Regions from separate parts of the Agromyces flavus genome, predicted to be linked through region 2. Evidence: predicted binding sites of a transcription regulator. Region 2 holds the regulator's gene; the other holds the start of a gene.
The links. The regulator HspR, encoded in region 2, represses chaperone genes until heat shock. The targets are predictions, from matches to a motif close to AAGTTGAGTCNNNNNGACTCAACTT.
Positions count from the first base shown of each region.

Region 1: BLT99_RS10585 (ATP-dependent Clp protease ATP-binding subunit) is a predicted target of HspR. The motif match lies at 1,261-1,285, and genes of this name have one in related genera.

Region 1 covers NZ_LT629755.1:2,249,688-2,253,095, reverse strand. Annotated here, with positions in the region: gene BLT99_RS10590 (DGQHR domain-containing protein) at 1-907, shown strand, start outside; gene BLT99_RS10585 (ATP-dependent Clp protease ATP-binding subunit) at 1,302-3,408, shown strand, end outside.
Region 2 covers NZ_LT629755.1:3,225,684-3,229,091, forward strand. Annotated here, with positions in the region: gene BLT99_RS15255 (nucleotide exchange factor GrpE) at 1-537, shown strand, start outside; gene BLT99_RS15260 (DnaJ C-terminal domain-containing protein) at 632-1,624, shown strand; gene BLT99_RS15265 (heat shock protein transcriptional repressor HspR) at 1,621-2,046, shown strand; gene BLT99_RS15270 (EAL domain-containing protein) at 2,168-2,950, shown strand; gene BLT99_RS15275 (hypothetical protein) at 2,935-3,219, opposite strand; gene BLT99_RS15280 (DUF7882 family protein) at 3,263-3,408, opposite strand, start outside.

The DNA.
Region 1 (3,408 bases), 980 kb from region 2:
CGGATCCTTCTATCGCGGCTCGAATGAAGCTACTCTGAGACCTCTTACGGAATTTCTTGAGTACTGTTTTGATCACGCTCGCGATCGCTTGCCACTTCAGTGGAACGCTGGCAAGGGCGAGGGGGGTTTTGTCTTCACGAATCCCGGCACCGAGGCGATGCTTCGGGTCGTCGGTGACATCGTCGACTTTCTCGCCGACCAAGGGAAGCTAGATGCGCGTGTCAATACCCCGAAGGAAACATTCGCACAGGTGCGCGAGATTTTGGATCCGCTGCTCAACCATCTTGCCCCCCTTTCAGTTGAGGATATCGCAGAGTTCAAGAGTTGGTTCGGCAGTGGTGGGCCGACCAAATATCTTCGCCGGTTTCAGGCCGCACTGGTCGAATGCGTCGACGGTTTCATGCCTGATGGATTCGACGAGTGGAAAGCCAATCAGGAAAAGCAATTTAATCAAGAGTCATATTCGATGATTAACGACATCGAGAACCACATGAAGCAGGACATCCGTCGGCGCCTCCAGGACCGGTTCCGCGGGACATGGATCAAGGACGGTGTGCCGAAAGCCGTGTATGCCCGTGCAGAGTCACTCCGTGCGGAAAAGCAGTACGAAGCACCCGAGGGTGTCACCGTCGATTGGTGGGATTGTCTTTACCTGATCGACTATCACAGCATCATGCAGCAGGGATCGAAGGCGTTGTGGGACGAGATATATGACGAGGCTTACACTTTGCCGAGCGACCGAAAGGCCGGGGCATGGAAGAGCAAGTTGTCGTGGGTAGTCACGCTCAACGAGGTTCGGAAGAAGACGCACCACAGTGGCGGCGAGGCCGTGACTGAGGAGGAGTATGCCTTTCTCCAGACCTTGCACTCCCACTTTGATCTCGGCGGAACTGGCCGGAACGACTAGTTGCGCCGGTCGCCATGCTTGGCTGGATTGCTTCGTCGTTCCGTGTTGAACCGGGGCAGTTGCCGAGGGTGTCCCGCGCGGGCGATGACTGCACCGGTAAGGTTCGTCGGTGTTCAAGCACGCGTGGCAACGACCATCGCGAGTGTTCGTCCGTGGCGTCGGCGCCGACCAATGGACATTTCTGGCGGTGGATGGTGATGGCGGGCATGTCGGCTTGCTAGCGGGCAGGGCGCAGACCCGCGCTGATTTGGAGCTTGCTGATTTGTGCGACGTCAGGCGCTCCGGGAGATTGGATCTTCGTCGGGCCATGCGCTGATACACAAGGCGGGAATACCGTCAGCTGCTCTGCGTTGAAGTTGAGCGTACCCAACTCAAGTTCCCCAGGAGGACCTAGGTGCCCGACAACTTCAACGAGGCCGGCGCGAGCTCGTTCGACGAGTTCCTCGCCCGCTACCTCGCGGGTGAGCAGGCCAGGCAGGCGCGGTCGATCGACCTCAGCCGGTTCCTGACCTCGCGCACCCAGAGCATCCTGCAGCGCGCCGGACGCTTCGCGCTCGAGCGCGGGCAGACCGAGCTCGATGCACTGCACATCCTGCGCGTCATCGTCGAGGACGAGTCCGTCGCGCAGGCGATCACGCGCGTCGGCGCGAGCCCCGAGCGCATCATCACGGCGACCGAGGCGCGGCTGCCCGCGGCATCCGACACCGCCGACGTCAATTCGGCCATGATCACCCCCAGCGCGAGCCGCGCGCTGTTCCACGCGTATCAGGTCGCGCGGTCGAGCGGGTCGACGTACATCGACCCCGAGCACCTCTTCTTCGCCCTCGTGCTCGGGCAGGACGCCCCCGCCGGGCAGGTGCTCGCGCGCGCCGGCGTCACCGCCGACGCGCTCGCGGCCGGGCTCGGCGAGCACGTGGCATCCGCTCAGGGCGAGGGCACCGACACCGCGAACGACGGTTACGGCGAGCAGACGGATGCCGCGGCATCCGCCACCCCCATGCTCGACAAGTTCGGCCTCGACCTCACCAAGCGCGCCATGAACGGCGAGCTCGACCCCGTGATCGGCCGTGCCGACGAGATCGAGCAGACCATCGAGATCCTCAGCCGCCGCACGAAGAACAACCCCGTGCTGATCGGCGAGGCCGGCGTCGGCAAGACCGCGATCGTCGAGGGCCTCGCCCGCGCGATCGTCGAGGAGAACGTGCCCGAGGCGCTGCTCGGCAAGCGGGTCGTAGCGCTCGACCTGCCCGGCATGCTCGCCGGCACCCGCTACCGCGGAGACTTCGAGGAGCGCCTCACCAAAACCATGGAAGAGATCGCCGAGCACCGGGGCGAGCTCATCGTCTTCATCGACGAGGTGCACACGGTCGTCGGCGCCGGTGGTGCCGGTGAGGGCGGCATGGACGCGGGCAACATCCTGAAGCCCCGCCTCGCGCGCGGCGAGCTGCACCTCGTGGGCGCGACCACGCTCAAGGAGTACCGCACCATCGAGAAGGACCCCGCGCTCGAGCGCCGGTTCCAGCCGGTGAAGGTCGGCGAGCCGTCGATCGAGGACTCCGTGCTCATCCTGCAGGGCCTCCGCCCCGCGTACGAGGAGCACCACGGCGTCACCTACACCGACGACGCGCTGCGCGCCGCCGTCGAGCTCAGCGCCCGGTACCTCACCGACCGCGTGCTGCCCGACAAGGCCATCGACCTCATCGACCAGGCCGGCGCACGCCTGCGCCTCAAGCTGGGCGTGAAGGTGGACGTCTCGGCGCTCATCTCCCGCCTGGCCGAGCTGGAGGCCGACAAGAACGCGGCCGTCCGCGCCGAGCACTACGAGGAGGCGTCGCGGATCCGCGACGAGATCTCGAAGGTGCAGGAGCGGCTCGACGAGGCGACCGAGAAGGCCGCCGCGCAGGGTCGTGCCGTGTCATCCGGTTCATCGACGGATGACACGACCGCCGCCTCGACGACCCTCGACGAGGCGCAGATCGCCGCCGTGATCTCGCGGGCCACCGGCATCCCGGTCAATCGGGTTACCGAGGGCGAGCGCGAGCGCCTCGCGAACCTCGAGGGCGAGCTGCACGCCCGGGTCATCGGGCAGGATGACGCGGTCACCGCCGTCGCCCGCTCGGTGCGGCGCAACCGCACCGGCATGGGCGACGCGAAGCGGCCCGTCGGCTCGTTCCTGTTCTTGGGTCCGACCGGCGTCGGCAAGACCGAGCTGGCGCGTGCGCTGGCGTCGTCGCTGTTCGACGACGAGGGCGCGATCATTCGCTTCGACATGAGCGAGTTCGGCGAGCGGCACACCGTGTCGCGGCTCGTCGGCGCCCCTCCCGGATACGTCGGCTACGACGAGGCCGGCCAGCTCACCGAGCGCGTGCGGCGCAACCCGTACTCGATCGTGCTGTTCGACGAGATCGAGAAGGCGCACCCCGACGTGTTCAACCTGCTGCTGCAGGTGCTCGACGACGGACGCCTCACCGACGGCCAGGGTCGCACGGTCGACTTCCGCA
Region 2 (3,408 bases):
TCCGAGGCGGCGCCCGAGGCGACGGATGCCGCGGCATCCCCCTCGCCCGAGGGCGCACTCGGCGACGAGAAGGAGCTGACGGTCGACGACATCCTCAACGCGGCGCAGGCCGAGGTCGAGGACCCCACGGCCGAGCACCTCGCCGACCTCAAGCGGGTCACGGCCGAGTACGCGAACTACCGCAAGCGCACCGAGGCGAACCGCGAGGTCGAGCGCGAGCGCGCGATCGGCGCGGCCGTCTCCGTGCTCCTCCCGGTGCTCGACGACCTCGACCGTGCCGAGAAGCACGGCGACCTCGAGGGCGACACCCCGTTCGCGACGATCGCCGCCAAGCTGCGCGCGTCCGTCGAGAAGCTCGGCCTGACGCCGTTCGGCGAGGTGGGCGAGCCGTTCGACCCGCAGCAGCACGAGGCGATCTTCCAGCAGCACTCCGACGAGGTCGAGGTCGACACGGTCGCCGACGTCGTCGAGACCGGCTACACCCTGGGCGGCACGCTGCTGCGCGCCGCGAAGGTCGTCGTCAAGACGCCCGCGTAGCGGCATCCGTCACCACCCGCCGGTGGTCGAGTGAGGCCTTCGGCCCTGCTCGACCGCCGGCAGGGACCCGCTAGATTTCAGGAAGGAGGCGCCGATGGCCAGCCAGGATTGGTTCGACAAGGACTTCTACGCGATCCTCGGCGTCTCGAAGGACGCGAGCGACGCCGACATCAAGAAGGCCTACCGCAAGCTCGCGCGCAAGTACCACCCCGACCAGAACCCGGGGGACGCCGCGGCCGAGGCGAAGTTCAAGGAGATCAGCGAGGCGCACTCGGTGCTCTCCGACGCCGAGGAGCGCAAGGAGTACGACGCCGTCCGCGCGATGGGGGGCGGAGCCCGCTTCACCGCGCCCGGCGGCGGGGGCGGCGGCTTCGAGGACGTGTTCGGCGGCATGTTCGGTGGGCCGGGCGGCGCCGGCGGCACGCGGTACACCTACCAGCAGGGCGGGCAGTACGAGGACCTGCTCGGCGGGCTCTTCGGCGGCGGTCGCTTCGGGCAGCCGACCGGCGGATACCGCGGGTTCGGCGGCCCGACCCGCGGCCGGGATGTCACCGCGTCGACGACGCTCGACTTCATCACCGCGACGAAGGGCGACCGCATCACGCTGCAGACGTCCGAGGGTCGCGAGATCACCGTGAACGTGCCGGCCGGCGTCGCCGACGGGCAGAAGATCCGGCTCCGGGGCAAGGGTCATCCGTCGCCCGACGGCGGCGAGCCCGGCGACATCGTACTCACCGTCAAGGTGCGCCCTCACCCTGTCTTCGAACGCGACGGCCTCAACCTGCGCGTGAACGTGCCCGTCACGTTCACCGAAGCCGCGCTCGGCGCCACCATCCAGGTGCCGACGCTCGGCGGCGACCCGGTCAAGTTGCGCGTCGCGCCCGGCACGCCGAGCGGCCGCGTGCTTCGCGTCAAGGGCCGCGGCGTGCACTCGTCGAAGGGCACGGGCGACCTCCTCGCCGTCGTGCAGGTCGCCGTGCCGTCGCACCTCTCGAAGGACGCCGAGGAGCGCCTGCGCGAGTTCGCGGCGCAGCTGCCCGACGAGGACCCCCGCGCCGACCTCCTCGCCAAGGCACGGGGCGCATGATGCAGGTCGACGGCGAGAGCCCGCTCTTCGTGATCTCCGTCGCGGCCGAGCTCGCCGGGATGCATCCGCAGACGCTCCGCCAGTACGACCGACTCGGCCTCGTGTCGCCCAAGCGCACCGCGGGCAAGTCGCGGCGCTACTCGATGCGGGATGTCGCGCAGCTGCGTGAGATCCAGCAGCTCTCGAGCGAGGGCGTGAGCCTCGAGGGCATCCGTCGTGTGCTCGGACTCGAGAACGAGGTGACCGAACTGCGTGCCCGCGTGCGCGAGCTCGAGCGCGCGCTCGCCGACGAGATGCTCAACCGTCCGGGTCGTCGCGTGTTCGCTGCCGGCAGCGAGGGCGACATCGTGTCGGTGCGCACCGGAACCCGTGTCCGCCGTGAGAATGCGGTCGTCGTCTGGCGACCGCTCGAGCGCGGCTGAACGGCGCCCGCGAGATCGCGCGCCGATTATACGGATCGACCTGCGCCGTGTCCTCCTTTTGACCGAAATCGGCTGAGGCGCGCAGAATAGCCACGGCCCATGCGGGCCGGGGGAGGAAATCGTGCACGGGAACCACCGCGTCATTCGCGAGCTGCGCCGTGCCGCGGCGCGCGGCGAGATCATCGCGGAGTACCAGGCGCAGGTGGATGCGACGAGCGGGCGCACGGTCGCGGTCGAGGCGCTGAGCCGGTGGCGTCATCCCGAGCGCGGCGTGCTCGGACCGCAGCACTTCATCCCCATCGCCGAGGAGACCCGGTCGATGGACGCGGTCGGCGATGCCATGATCCGCGCCGCCTGCCGGTACGGCGCAGAGCTCGCGGACTCGGGTCGACCGCTCGAGGTCGCCGTCAACGTCGCCGCAGTGCAGCTCGAGCAGCCCGACTTCGCCGAGCGCGTGCTCGATCGGCTGGCGCACGCCGGTCTCGTGCCGAGCCTGCTCACACTCGAGCTCACCGAGTCCCGGCCCTCGCCGGCGACCGCCGCCGCCATGCTCGACCGACTGCAGGCGCACGGCGTCGGGGTGTCGCTCGACGATGTCCGCAGCCTGGAAGAGGCGGAGTCCCGCTCGGCGGCCCTGCCGATCACCGAGCTCAAGGTCGATCGCTCGGTGATCGAGCGTCTGCCCGACGACGACCGTATGGCCGCGAGACTCGTCGGCTTCGCCCACGAGCGCGGTCTCCGTACGGTCGCCGAAGGCGTCGAGACCGAGCGGCAGTGGGAGGCCGTGCGGGCGCTCGGCTTCCACCGGGCCCAGGGGTTCCTGTTCGGTCGTCCCACGCCACCCGAACGGATGACCGCCCGCCTCCAGGCGGAGGCGGACGGTCCGGCTCAGAGCGAGCTGTAGGGATCCTCGAACGACTCGTCGTCGGAGTCCTGGCCGGAGCCCGATCCGGGTGCCCCCGGCTCCCCGGACTCGCCTATGTCGAGCTGGGTCCACGTCACCGGCATGCCCGGTGAGAAGAGGATGTCGATGCCGGGTCCGCCGCGCAGCGGCGGGATGTTGACGTAGCCGCCGCCGCCCTGCACCGCGGCGAGGATCTGCGCCCGCAGTTCGTCGATGGGGTCGGGCAGGAAGTAGTCCTTGCCGTCGACCGTCAGTCGATGGATCTTCACTGTGATGCTCCGTTCTCTCGTGTCCGTCGTGCGCCGCGGCCCGTCACGCGCGAACCGCTTCGGTCGGTTCGGGCACCCAGTGCAGTCCGGCGCGGCTGTTCGCGCTGTCCATCAGGATCTCGAGCCAGGCGCGATTGAGCGTGGGGGCGCGGTTGCCGCTGAACCGGAAATGCACCTGGGCAGCCGGGC